DNA from 4 places in the Gottfriedia sp. NPDC056225 genome. Region 4 is predicted to be linked to each of the others. Evidence: riboswitches for the same ligand, from Rfam matches in the RefSeq annotation. Region 4 holds a riboswitch; each other region holds the start of a gene.
The links. A riboswitch is a leader RNA that binds a small molecule or an ion and turns the genes downstream of it on or off. The one in region 4 is predicted to bind S-adenosylmethionine.
Positions count from the first base shown of each region.

Region 1 (3,556 bases), on a different contig from region 4:
GAGAAGGTAGCCAATACATAAAAGGGAAATCTGAGGCTCGTAGTTTTACATCTCCTGCTGTTACGGTTGTAGCATGTATTTTTATCAATACTTCATCATCGTTTATAGTAGGTTTTTCAACTTCTTTTAGCTGAAGAACTTCTGGTGGACCGTATTTTGTACAAATTATTGCCTTCATAGGTTCCTCCATTTAAAACTTTGATTTAGTCATTTAAACCTATGAAAAATCATTTTTAAGTATGCCTATCTATATTTGTCTTCTACTAGAATGTAACTCTGTATAAACAAAAAAAGACTGAATACAGCAAATGCCGTATTCAGCCTTAATCTTATTATTATAGACCTGCTTCAGTTTTTAAAGCTTCTGCTTTGTCAGTACGCTCCCAAGGAAGATCGATATCTGTACGGCCGAAGTGACCATAAGCAGCAGTTTGTTTGTAAATCGGACGACGTAAGTCAAGCATTTTGATAATTCCAGCTGGACGTAGGTCGAAGTTGTTGCGAATTACTTCAACTAATTTTTCTTCTGAAACTTTACCTGTACCAAAAGTATCAATAGCGATTGAAACTGGTTTAGCTACACCAATTGCATATGCTAATTGAACTTCAGCTTTATCAGCTAAGCCAGCAGCTACGATGTTTTTCGCAACGTAACGTGCAGCGTAAGCAGCAGAACGGTCAACTTTAGTTGCATCTTTACCAGAGAATGCGCCACCACCGTGACGAGCATATCCACCGTAAGTATCAACGATAATTTTACGACCTGTTAAACCTGCATCACCTTGAGGTCCACCAATTACGAAACGACCTGTTGGGTTGATAAAGAATTTTGTATTTTCATCAATTAACTCAGCTGGTACAACTGGTTTAATTACAAGTTCTTTAATATCATTTTCGATTTGAGCTTGAGTAGCTTCTGGACCATGTTGTGTTGATACAACGATTGCATCAATACGAACTGGTTTGTTGTTTTCATCATACTCAACAGTTACTTGAGTTTTACCGTCTGGACGTAAGTAAGAAACTGTTTCATTTTTTCTAACTTCCGTTAAACGGCGAGCAATTTTGTGTGATAATGAAATTGGAAGTGGCATTAATTCAGGTGTTTCATTTACAGCAAAACCGAACATTAAACCTTGGTCACCTGCTCCGATTGCTTCGATTTCTTCATCTGACATGCTACCTTCACGTGCTTCTAACGCTTGGTCTACACCTAAAGCGATATCTGCTGATTGCTCATCAATAGAAGTTAAAACTGCACATGTATCTGCATCAAATCCGTATTTTGCACGATCATAACCGATTTCACGGATTGTTTCACGAACGATTTTTGGAATATCTACATAAGTAGAAGTTGTGATTTCACCTGCAACAAGTACTAGACCTGTTGTAACTGATGTTTCCGCTGCTACACGAGCATTCGGATCATTTGCTAAAATTGCATCAAGAATTGAATCTGAGATTTGGTCACAGATTTTATCTGGATGTCCTTCTGTAACTGATTCTGAAGTAAATAAACGACGTTGTGACATTGAGTCCCCTCCTAAATTGAATTGACGGATCTCTTTTTTCTCAACATAAGAATAAAAAGTTTGTTCCTATTCCTATGTTTCCCATTTAAGATAAAGATAACTCAGTGTAAATTACGAAATTGCCACTGTATTTAAGTTTTGAGCAAAAAAAAAGCCTTCCTCTTATCAAATATTACCTGAGGAAAGGGTTCTTGGTTATTTGCCTTTCGCTCTTATCGTTCAAGACATAAAAAAAAGTCTTGCATCAGGTTCAGCACCTTTCACTAAAAGTGAGGTTGCTGGGCTTCGTAGGGCCTGTATCCCTCCACCTACTCGGGATAAGAGAGTATCCGTATGAAAAGTATCATATTAAAATTTCACTTTCTTGTCAACAACTTTCATCATTACTTTTAACATAATTCTACAATAACTTTTAATTTCTATTTAAATGGAAATTACTATTTATCATATTCTTTTGACGAAATTACACCTATTAATTAAATCATTTTACTCAAATTTATTTTTTAATGAAATTCATAACACATTTTACTAACTAATAGTATACACTATTAAAATAAATGTGTTATACTATTTATCGAGATACCTACATGGCAGACAAATATATTTAAAGGATGGTATTAGTATATGAAGACAGTTGATGTAAACTTTGAATTAAACGAATTACTTACTAGTAATCAAATGTATAACCAACTTAGCGTTTCTGAGTTAGTTGAAAAAGTCCTAACAAGACAAGAAGGAATTTTAACGTCAACAGGAGCAGTTAGCGTTTCAACAGGCAAATATACTGGACGTTCACCTAAGGATAAATTTATTGTTAAAGAGGCATCTGTTGAAAATTTAATCGATTGGGGTTCAGTAAACCAACCAATCTCTGCTGACGTATTCGAAAAATTATATAGCAAAGTACTTAACTACTTAAAAGATCGTAACGAACTATTCTTATTCAAAGGATTTGCTGGCGCAGATACTGAGTACCGTTTACCTATCCAAGTAATTAACGAATTTGCATGGCACAACCTATTTGCTCATCAATTATTTATTCGCCCAACTGAGCAAGAACTTCTAACTCATGAAGCTGAGTTTACAATTGTTTCTGCTCCGACATTTAAAGCAGACCCAGTAGTAGATGGAACAAATTCAGAGGCATTTGTTATTGTATCATTTGAAAAGAAAATAATCTTAATTGGTGGTACTGAATACGCTGGAGAAATGAAAAAATCTATTTTCTCTATCATGAATTTCCTATTACCACAAAATAATGTTTTACCAATGCACTGTTCTGCCAACGTTGGTAGCGAAGGCGATGTAGCATTATTCTTTGGTCTTTCTGGAACTGGTAAAACTACATTATCTGCTGATGCAGACCGTAAATTAATCGGTGATGACGAGCATGGCTGGTCAGATAATGGTGTATTCAATATTGAAGGCGGTTGCTACGCTAAATGTATCAACTTAACTTTTGAAAAAGAGCCACAAATTTTCTCTGCAATTAAATTTGGAACTGTTTTAGAAAATGTAGTTGTTAAATCTGATAGCCGTTTAGCTGACTATGATGATACAACTTTAACAGAAAATACTCGTGCTGCATACCCAATGCAAGCAATTCAAAATATCATTGAGCCAAGCGTTGCTGGACATCCACATGCAATTATCTTTTTAACTGCTGATGCATTTGGAGTATTACCTCCAATCAGCAAATTAACAAAAGAGCAAGCAATGTACCACTTCTTAAGTGGATTTACTAGTAAATTAGCAGGTACTGAGCGTGGTGTTACATCTCCACAAGTAACATTCTCAACATGTTTCGGATCACCATTCTTACCGCTTCCAGCTGTAGAATATGCAAAAATGCTTGGTGAAAAAATTGAAAAACATAATGTAAATGTATTCTTAGTAAACACTGGTTGGACTGGTGGAGAATATGGCGTTGGTAAACGTATGAATCTTTCTTACACAAGAGCAATGGTTCACGCTGCACTTGAAGGAGATTTAAACAACATTGAAACTACACAAGATGAGTTTTT
Region 1 is NZ_JBHJTJ010000005.1:31,554-35,109, reverse strand. It holds gene ACFCYN_RS05615 (NAD(P)-dependent alcohol dehydrogenase) at 1-178, opposite strand, end outside; gene metK (methionine adenosyltransferase) at 336-1,532, opposite strand; SAM riboswitch class I at 1,742-1,856, opposite strand; gene pckA (phosphoenolpyruvate carboxykinase (ATP)) at 2,157-3,556, shown strand, end outside.
Region 1: it holds a riboswitch for S-adenosylmethionine, as region 4 does, so the genes downstream of both, metK (methionine adenosyltransferase) here and ACFCYN_RS07065 (trans-sulfuration enzyme family protein) in region 4, are expected to answer to the same signal.

Region 2 (3,556 bases), on a different contig from region 4:
AAGTCGCTTCATCTTCTACATGTAGTTTGATCGCTTCTTCCATAATGATTAACTTAGCCTCAGAAACTGTCTTTGCTTCTTTGCTAGCTCCAATTAGTCTTTCAACCGCCCAAGCTAAATTTACTGCAGTAGGTCTTGCGCTAATTAATTCATCAGCTAATACTCTTGCTTGAGTATGAAATTCATCGATCTGTTCAGTCTGAATTTCTCGAACGCCTAAATATAGACCATAAGCTGCTGCTAAACCAATCGCAGGTGCGCCTCTTACTTGTAGCTTAACGATTGCTTCTCGTACATCAAGCAATGTAGTTGCATCAAAATAATAAATTTCAGTTGGTAATTTCGTTTGATCTAAAATTTTTAAACTCTCACCGTTCCATTGTAAAGATTCGGGTATTTGCTGTAATGTAGTCATCGATTATTTCTCCAATCCAATTATTAAATTACCAATATTGTTAATATTAAATCTATTTTTAATGCAAAATGCTCCGAATTTTAAGACTTTTTTCTTTACTTGAATTTTTTGATTTTCCTCAAGTGAATCAATATCTTCAACATGAGCAAGACCGATACTTCTTCGGATTAATTCGCATCCAATTACTCCAATTGCGTCCACCCAGTACCCCTCTAATTTTTCTTTAATTAGAGCCTGTTGGTTAAATGGTCTAACACTATGCTCTTCCCATAATCGAATAAATGTTTCATTAAAAACTTTTTCAATGTTTAAAATATGTTCAACAATTTCTTCTTTTTGCTCAGTTCGGCTGAAAAGTTGAAAAATTAAATTCGCTTGAATTTGACCTAAATCAAACCCGATTGGTCCTACAAACGCAAACTCTGGGTCAATAACTTTTGTTTCTGTTGTAGACACGAAAATACTTCCTGTATGTAAATCTCCGTGTAATAACGCTTCTTTTTTTGATAAAAAGTCTAATTTTAACTTTGCTACTTCTATTTGTAGAGCTTCATCATTCCAAAGTTCTTGAATTACTTCTGTTAGCTCTGCTTCATAACTGTTTGTTTCGCAGTTAAAGTATGGGTCAGTATAAACAAGATTTTCTGTTATATCACAAAGTTCTGGATTGTTAAATAGATACTCTAGCTCTTTTTTCTTAGCTGGAGTTGTTCCGAAATCAGAAGTAAAAAATAACGATTTTGCTAAAAAATCACCGATATGTTCTGCCAAAAACGGGTAACTCTTTTTCTCAATTAAGCCTTTTCGTAAAATTTGTAAATGTGAAAGGTCTTCCATTACTGTTACAGCTTGCTCTTCATCATGTTCTAAAATTTCCGGTGAATGTAATGGAATTAAATCATTATATATTTTTGTTGCATTACTCTCGATTGTTGCTCTATTTAATGTCAGAGGCCAGCTTTCACCAACAACTTTTGCATAAGGTAAAGCTTGTTTTATGATTAAGCCTTTTTCGCTTCCTACTGGTGTAACTTTGAAAACTAAGTTTAAATTTCCATCGCCGATCTCTACACTTTCACATAATTCATTTGTAAAATAACCTAATTTTTGTAAATAAGTAATTGCAGTTACCTCTGTTAAAGGTCTATATTCTTTTCTTTGAATGACAGTCATACAATTCATCCCCCTCGATTTTGACAAAATAAAAAGCCTCTTTTCCGAGACGAAAAGAGGCAATGTTAATTGGCTTTCGTCTCTTATCTACCAGAAAATTACTTTTCTGTTGGAATTAGCACCGTGCCTTACTGAGCAATTAAGCTCAGGCGTATTTATTACGCCCCATCTCACAATGGTATTACAGTCGGTTGCTGGGCATCATCGGGCCAAATCCCTCCGCCTACTCGAAATAAGAGTTCGCATATTTGATTTTATACTCGTATTTTAATTTAAAGAATTTTAGTTTGTCAATTACTTTTTTGTAATTTTTTATAGATTCCTTCTCTTCTGTCTTCGAAGATTGGGATTGTACCGCGTATTTCATCGACTTTTTTAGGATCAATTTCGCCAAAAATGATTTCCTCATTCGGACTACCTTTTGAAATTACTTCTCCCCAAGGATCGATTATCATCGAGCCTCCTCCAAAAGTATTCGCTAAATCCTTACCTACTCGATTACATGCTACGACATAGCATTGATTTTCAATTGCTCTTGCTTTTAATAATGTTTCCCAATGATTCATTCGTTGAATTGGCCATTCTGCAACAAAAAATAAAACTTTTGCGCCTTTTTGAGAATGAGCTCCGATCCATTCTGGGAAACGCAAATCATAACAAACAAAACCTGCGGCAGTTAAACCATAAATCTCAAAAAGCCCATCGGTCTCACCTGCTTGAAGATAGTGATGCTCGTTCATTAGCTGGAACAAATGAATTTTATCATACGTTTTAACGATTTCACCTGTTTTGCTTATAACAATTAAAGTATTGGTGACACCATTTTCTTGCGCAATTGGAAATGATCCACAAATTAACGTTACATTATTTGATTTTGCTATTAACTGGAGTTCAGAAATAATTTCCTCTTGATCAGCAGTATGCAATCCAATTTCTTTCAAACAATAGCCTGTTGTCCATAACTCCGGTAATACAATTACCTCTACATTTTCTTTTACAGCCTCAATAATTTTAGATTTCATATTCTCAAAATTAGCTCTTGATTTGCCTAAAATAACGTCAGATTGAATGCAAGCAATTTTCAACATAATTTATTCACCCTATTCTAAATTTTATAGACATTTTTAAATCGAGCATATATGATGGTGAAAGTTATTGCAACAGTCGTTCATGAAAATCATTCGATTACAAAACGATCTAATCTACTTAAATAAATTCTATTTTTGGAGTGATTAACTTGAATCATAATAAACTATTAAACAATTTACCTAAACAATTTTTTGCATCACTCGTTCAAAAAGTCAATGAGTCAATCAATAAAGGTCATGATGTGATAAATCTTGGTCAAGGAAATCCAGATCAACCAACACCAGACCATATTATAAAAGCGTTGCAGCAATCTGTTGAAAATCCAACAACTCATCGTTATTCACCTTTTAGAGGGATGAGTACATTAAAAAAAGCTGTTGTAGAATTTTATAAACGCGAGTATGATGTTGACTTAGACCCAGAAGAAGAAGTGGCTATTTTATTTGGCGGAAAAGCTGGATTAGTAGAGTTACCACTTTGTTTATGTGACGAAGGAGATACGATTTTAGTTCCAGACCCAGGATACCCTGACTATTTATCTGGTATTTCTCTTTCTAAAACGGTACCTTATATGCTTCCGTTACTTGAGCAAAATCAATTTTTACCAGATTATAGCTTAATTCCTCAGAAAGTTTTAGATGCTAGTAAAATTTTATTTATTAATTATCCAAATAACCCTACTGGTGCAATCGCAACAGAAGAATTTTTTAAACATACTGTGGAGTTAGCAAGAAATAATCAAATTACAGTTTGCCATGATTTTGCATACGGTGCTTTTGGATTTGATGGCAAAAAACCATTAAGTTATCTTCAAACTCCTGGTGCAAAAGAGTGTGGTATTGAAATTTATACACTTTCTAAAACTTATAATATGGCTGG
Region 2 is NZ_JBHJTJ010000018.1:33,547-37,102, forward strand. It holds gene mtnA (S-methyl-5-thioribose-1-phosphate isomerase) at 1-415, opposite strand, end outside; gene mtnK (S-methyl-5-thioribose kinase) at 419-1,588, opposite strand; SAM riboswitch class I at 1,669-1,827, opposite strand; gene ACFCYN_RS13400 (carbon-nitrogen family hydrolase) at 1,879-2,673, opposite strand; gene ACFCYN_RS13405 (pyridoxal phosphate-dependent aminotransferase) at 2,817-3,556, shown strand, end outside.
Region 2: it holds a riboswitch for S-adenosylmethionine, as region 4 does, so the genes downstream of both, mtnK (S-methyl-5-thioribose kinase) here and ACFCYN_RS07065 (trans-sulfuration enzyme family protein) in region 4, are expected to answer to the same signal.

Region 3 (3,556 bases), on a different contig from region 4:
CCTTTTTTTCAAGTCTTTTGATCGCCGCATCAAATTTTCGAATATTTGGGTTAAAAGCAGCGGCAACTGAAAATCTCGTTCCATTTCCTAAGCTTTTACCTGAATAAAGTCTGCCTTCATTCATTTCTTTAATCATTCGAATAAGATCAAGTGATGCCACATCATAAACTGAAGTTGCACCAGGAAAATCTCCGACTCTTGCTGGGTCTCCTGTAATCGCAAGAATTTCATTTAAACCTAAAGTCGATAACCCCATTAAGTGAGATTGAAGTCCAATCATATTGCGATCACGACAAGTCAAATGCGTTAAGACTGGAACGTCTAATCGCTGTAACAGAGAAGCCATTGCCACATTCGAGATTCTCGGTGAAGCTAGTGGATTATCTGCTAACGTAATCGCATCAGCTCCTGCAGAATGTAACGCCTTTGCTCCTTCAAAAAACTTTCTCGTTTGTAAAGTTTTCGGAGGATCAAGTTCAGCGATAATCGTCGTTTTTTGTTTTGCTTTTTCTGGCAAAGTCTCATCCTTTTGCTCTACTTGCTTTGGGATTGTAATTTTAATCGTTCTGCTCTTCACTTCTTTTTTTGTAACGGGTTGTAAAGTATCAATCTTTTTTCGTAAAGCCGCAATATGTGCCGGTGTAGTACCACAGCACCCACCAATTAGTCTTACACCTTGTTCGATAAATGGTTTAGCCATATCTTCAAAATATTCTGGATTCGATTTGTATTCGTATTTCCCTTCTGCATACAATGGTAAGCCTGAATTTGGAAATGCAGATAAGTAACCATTTGTTGGTAATGATACTGTATTTAGCGATTCTAACATATGTAGTGGTCCTAAATGACAATTGATACCGACTACATCCGCCCCCAAATCAACTAATCTAGGAAGTATTTTCTCGATATATTGGCCACTTTGCATAATCCCAATTTCTTGTAGTGTTACTTGAGAAATAATTGGTAAATCCGTTCTTCCTCTTAGTAGATTTACAGCATCGTATAATTCATTTTCATCGTAAAATGTTTCAAGCATGATTCCATCTACGCCTTCTTCTAGAAGTGCTGAAGCTTGCTCAAGCAACATCATTTCCCGTTCTAAAGGAGTTGTAAACGTAGATCCAACATATTTCATTCCACCAATACCACCAATAACTAAGGCTCTTCCCTTCGAAGCAGCTCTAGCATTTCTTACAGCCATTTGGTTGATTTGTTTTACCAACTTCTCTAACCCATATTGTCTTAGCTTTCCAGCATTTGCACCGTACGAATTTGTTTGAATAACTTCTGCACCAGCATCTATATATTGTTCATGAATATGAATGATTCGATCCCGTTCAGTAATATTGAGTTCTTCAAAGCAACTGTGTAGCCCTCCTGAATACAAAAGTGTACCCATTGCACCATCACCTAAAACAATTCCACTACTTAACTTTTCCAACAAGCCCATTTCATCACTTCCTGTTTATATAAAATAAAAAACGCCATTCTCTCAAAAAATGAAAGAATGACGTTAACGTTTAATTTACGCCTTATCTCTCATGTTTTAAACATGCTGGATTTAGCACTTTTTAGCATAAGCTAAAGTTGCCGGGTTTCAAAGGGCCAGTCCCTCCACCACTCTCGATAAGGATTATTTAGTTTTTTTATTCAATGAAGTAAGTTTACTATATTTATATGATAAAAGAAAGCCATTTATTGAAAAATTTCCAAAAATAAATTTATTCACTTTACATAATTTTATTATTTAACTATTTTTAAAGTGTGCTAACGCTAGTAAAGGGTAGATTTCATTATAGCTATGATAATTAATATAAAATTGACCTGGTAGTCCAAGTCCTGTAGGATATGATAGCGCCTTATTAGAAATTTCATTTTGAGAAACTAAATAGTTAATCCCTCTTTTAATCACTTCATCATCTTTATTTCGAATTGTCAGTAAGGCATCAATTGCCCAGCCAGTTTGACTAGGTGTACTATACTTTAATGGAATATAAGAACCTTTAACCGTTGAAAATCCTGATTCTCCCCAACCTCCGTCCACATTTTGAATCGAAACTAACCATTTCTCAGCTTTTTTAATTGCTTCATGATTTTTAGAAACCCCCACAGCTCTTAAACCAGTAATTGCTGCCCACGTACCATATAAATAACAAATTCCCCATCTACCATACCAACTACCATTTGATTTCTGGTTTTTAAACAACCAATCAGCTGCTTTTTTAACAATTGGGTCATCATTAGAAATTGATGTATAGTTGCCAATAAACTCCAATATACGCCCTGTTAAATCAGGAGTAGAAGGATCAATAATCGCATCTTTTGCATTTTCAATCGGTAAAAGAGTTAGCCACTTATTCGTTACGTTTTTTTCGAATGCTCCCCAACCACCATCGCCATTTTGCAATCCAAGTAAAAAATGAACGCCTTTTAACCAACTTTCTTGAAAGTTTGGTTGATACATTGCACTTCTTGATAGTGCCCTCAAAACGGCACCCGTATCATCATTATCTGGTATAAATGAATTCACATCAGAAAATCCCCAGCCACCAGGGCTTAAATTTTTAGCGTGTACTGACCAGTCACCAATCAAATCTTGTTGTTTAGAAATTAAGTAATGAATAGACTTTGAAACACTGGGTTCATTACTTGAATAACCAGCTTCTTGAATTGCATATGACAATAAAGCAGTATCCCAAACTTTTGATGGTGAATTTTGAATATGAAGTCCAGCATCTGTATTCGTCGCATATGAAAGGAGTCCTTGTAGTGCATTTTGAATGACGGAAGATGAAACTTCATATCCTAAAGCCATCAAAGCATAAACCATATAAAATGTAGAACTAGCATAGCTATAAAAGGTTCCATTTGTTTCAATCCGATCTAAAATAAATCGTTCAGCCTTTTCATAGCCTTTTTGATGAAAATATAAAGGATAGGAAGCAAGCTTCTTCCCTTCTTCAAGAATAAATTGATAAAATGTCCCCCGCTCTTCGTTAAACCATTCCATTTCACTGTCTTCTAAAAGATTATCAATATTTAGATCATCTTTTAATTTCACTTTAAACCGTTTATTAATACATAGAATCATAGGCACTAAATGAACCCTAGCATAATTACTTAAATCAAATAAACTTAATGGCATTTTATCAGGTAATAAAAAATAGCTCATTGGAAAGTAAAACAACTTTGGATAGTCAATTAAACCGTGAATGGCAAGAATCATTTTAAGCATAAAATGTGTTTTTTTTATTCCACCATTTTCTCGAATGAATTTTTCAGCTTTCTTCATACTCGAATGGTCTTTTGTATACTTTTTTGAGACTAATAAAGCTATGTAAGCTTGTACGGTTGCAGTTATATTGCCATTTTTTTCATCCTCATATAATTTCCACGCCCCATTCGGATGTTGAAGATTGATAATACGATCAATAATTCCTTCAATTAACTGATTGTTTTCGTAACCTAGATCCTTCATAAGTAAAATCATAAAGCTATCTGTTAATAAAGCTCCTTCAAACACAAATTCCCATGAACCATTTTCTTCTTGTCTATT
Region 3 is NZ_JBHJTJ010000026.1:36,727-40,282, reverse strand. It holds gene ACFCYN_RS16485 (bifunctional homocysteine S-methyltransferase/methylenetetrahydrofolate reductase) at 1-1,450, opposite strand, end outside; SAM riboswitch class I at 1,530-1,633, opposite strand; gene shc (squalene--hopene cyclase) at 1,748-3,556, opposite strand, start outside.
Region 3: it holds a riboswitch for S-adenosylmethionine, as region 4 does, so the genes downstream of both, ACFCYN_RS16485 (bifunctional homocysteine S-methyltransferase/methylenetetrahydrofolate reductase) here and ACFCYN_RS07065 (trans-sulfuration enzyme family protein) in region 4, are expected to answer to the same signal.

Region 4 (3,556 bases):
AAACAATCCAAGAAAGTAATAATTTGTTTGCTATCGCTCCAACGGGAATTGGTAAAACTGTTTCAACTATTTTTCCGACTGTTAAAAGTATGGGTGAGGATCGTATAAATCGAATGTTTTACTTAACATCGAAAACGATTACTAGGACTGTTGCTGAAGAAGCGTTTAAGCGAATGACAGATCAAGGATTATGTATATCATGCACAACGATTACGGCAAAAGATAAAATTTGTTTTAAAGAAGAGACGATTTGTCAAAAAGAATATTGTGAATTTGCTAATGGATACTATGATCGGATAAATGGGGCTGTGCTTGATATTCTTTCGTCTGAAACGGCTTTTACACGAGAGAAAATTGAAGAATATGCCCGAAAACATACAGTCTGTCCATTTGAATATTCGTTAGATTTATTAAATTCTTCAGATGCCATTATTTGTGATGTTAATTATATTTTCGATCCTAGAGTATCATTAAAACGGTTATTCGATGAGCATAAACGTAGTTCGGTATTATTGATTGACGAGGCTCATAATCTTGTAGATCGTGCGAGAGAGATGTATTCTGCAAGTATTTTTAAATCTAAATTTTTAGAGTTGAAAAATAGATATAAAAGTATTAAAGATGATTTATATGAATCTGTAAATGTCATTAATAAGCGATTTATAGAATTAAGAAAAATTTGGAAGGATACTGTAGCTCCTGTATCAAAGGAATTTGATGAGGAATTAATTGAGCTTCTTCACAAATTTAATGAAATAGCAGAAATTAAATTGCAGGAATTGGACGAGGATGAAAATAAACAAATTCTACTAGATACGTATTTTGAATCACTCAACTTTGTTAAAATCGCAGAGTTTTTTGATGAACAGTATATTTGCTACTATGAGCTTTATAAAAGTGAGGTTCACGTAAAACTATTTTGCCTTGATCCATTTAAAGTAGTAAACGATGTTATAAAAAAATTTCGCTCTACTATTTATTTCTCAGCAACCTTAACGCCAGTACAATATTTTCAAGATATGCTTGGCGATCAAGATCGTGATTATACGATTACGATTGATCCGCCTTTTAGTAAAGAACAACTTCAAGTAACCATTGACTCTTTATCAACCCGATATCAAGACCGTGTAAAAAATTTAGAAAGATTAATCGATACGATTTATAAAGAAATTTCGAAAAGTAAAGGAAATTATTTAGTTTTCTATCCTTCTTATCAATATCTCATTCAAAGTATCGAATTATTTCAAACTAAGTATCCGACTATTAGAACAATTGTTCAAGAAAATGGTATGTCAGAATTTGATAGAGAAGATTTTCTATTACAATTTAATAGTCTTAATGAGAAGACTTTAGTTGGATTTGCTGTATTAGGTGGAATTTTCTCCGAGGGGATCGATTTAAAGGGCGATCGATTAAATGGTGTCGTAGTAATCGGTGTAGGATTGCCACAAATCTGTTTAGAAAGAAATATTTTAAAAGATCATTTTAATTCGGTTGGGAAAAATGGGTATTATTATGCATATGTCTTTCCCGGGATGAATAAAGTCATGCAAGCAGGTGGAAGAGTTATCCGATCAGAAACGGATAAAGGGACTTTGTTACTAATTGATGATCGATATAAGAGTGCACTTTATCAAAATTTACTACCTGCAGAATGGAAATGAAATATTAATAATTAAATAATTCGAAAAAAACAATTGATAATTATCAGAGTTTTTAATATACTAATCAATATAATTAAATAATCTTATCAAGAGCGGTGGAGGGACTGGCCCGACGAAACCCGGCAACTCTAGTGAAAACTAGAAAGTGCTAAATCCTGCAGGTATATAGCCTGGAAGATAAGAGCGATATGTTATCGAGACATAACCACTTCTTATTTTTTAGGAAGTGGTTTTTTATTTTGACTAAAATGGGGGATTTAATAATGACTAAGACAAAAGTAGCTTTAAATACGAAGGAAAAATCAATCGAAACAATTGCTGTACATGGAAGTAAAGGATATGATCCATTAACTGGTGCAATCAGTTATCCAATTTACCAATCTGCAACATTTAAGCATGCAGGGTTAAACCAATCGACTGGATATGATTATGCAAGATTACAAAACCCAACTCGTGAAGAAGTAGAAAATACTGTGGCAAAATTAGAAAACGCAAATTTTGGTGTTGCATTTGCAACTGGTAATGCAGCCGTTACAGCAGTATTAAGTTTATTTAAAAAAGGAGATCACGTGATTGTGTCAGATGATTTATACGGTGGTACATATCGTCTGTTTGAAGAAATCTATTCGCCGTATGGAATTGAGCATAATTTTATTGATACAACTGAAATTGAAGAAATTCTGGCTTCGCTTAAACCGAACACAAAAGGAATTTTTATTGAAACACCTTCAAATCCAATGATGAAAGTGACAGATTTAAAAAGAGTTGTTGAGATTGCAAAAGAACGAGATATTCTAGTGATTGTCGATAATACATTTTTAACACCTTATTTCTTCAAACCAATCGAACTAGGCGCAGATGTTGTTGTTCACAGTGGAACGAAGTATTTAGGTGGTCATAATGATACACTTGCTGGCTTTGTTGTGACAAACTCAGAATCTACGAATGAGCGTATACGCTACTATCAAAAATCAACGGGTGCAACTTTAGCTCCATTTGACTCTTGGTTAATTTTAAGAGGAATAAAAACATTGCACTTACGTATGGAATATAGTCAAAAAAATGCGATTGTACTTGCAAAGTATTTAGAAAATCATCCGAATGTTACTGAAGTGTACTATGTAGGACTACCAACACATAAAGGTTATTCAATTATTAAAGAACAAGCAACAGGATTTGGGGCAATGATTTCATTTAAAGTAAAAGATTTAAGTTTAGTTGAACAAGTTTTAGGAAGTGTAAACGTCATTACATTTGCAGAAAGTTTAGGTGGAGTTGAATCGCTAATAACGTATCCTCATACTCAAACACATTCTGAAATGCCTGAGGAATTTAAAAGAAAACTTGGTCTAGATGACCATACATTACGATTATCAGTAGGAATTGAACATATCGATGATTTATTAAATGATTTAGAAAATGCATTGGGGTGATAAAATTGAAATTTGGAACTAAATTAATTCATAATGGAAATGAAGTGGATCCGACGACAGGTGCATTAAGTATTCCTATCTATCAGACTTCAACATTTCACCAATTTGATATTGAGAATTTTGGGAAATATGACTACGCAAGAAGTGGGAACCCAACAAGAGAAGCATTAGAAAATACAATTGCAAAATTAGAAAACGGTGTGCGCGGCTTTGCGTTCTCATCAGGGATGGCTGCTATTTCATCTGTTTTATCACTGTTCTCAGCAGGAGATCATATTGTTATTTGCGAAGATGTTTACGGAGGGACTTTCAGAATAGCGACGAAAGTATTAAATCGTTTTGGTATCGAATTCACATTTGTAGACGCTTCAAATTTACAGGAGATTGAAGCAGGAATAAAGCCAAATACAAAGGGACTTTATTTAGAGACCCCATCTAACCCACTTTTGAAAATTACTG
Region 4 is NZ_JBHJTJ010000007.1:10,121-13,676, reverse strand. It holds gene ACFCYN_RS07070 (ATP-dependent DNA helicase) at 1-1,664, shown strand, start outside; SAM riboswitch class I at 1,745-1,848, shown strand; gene ACFCYN_RS07065 (trans-sulfuration enzyme family protein) at 1,928-3,097, shown strand; gene ACFCYN_RS07060 (trans-sulfuration enzyme family protein) at 3,103-3,556, shown strand, end outside.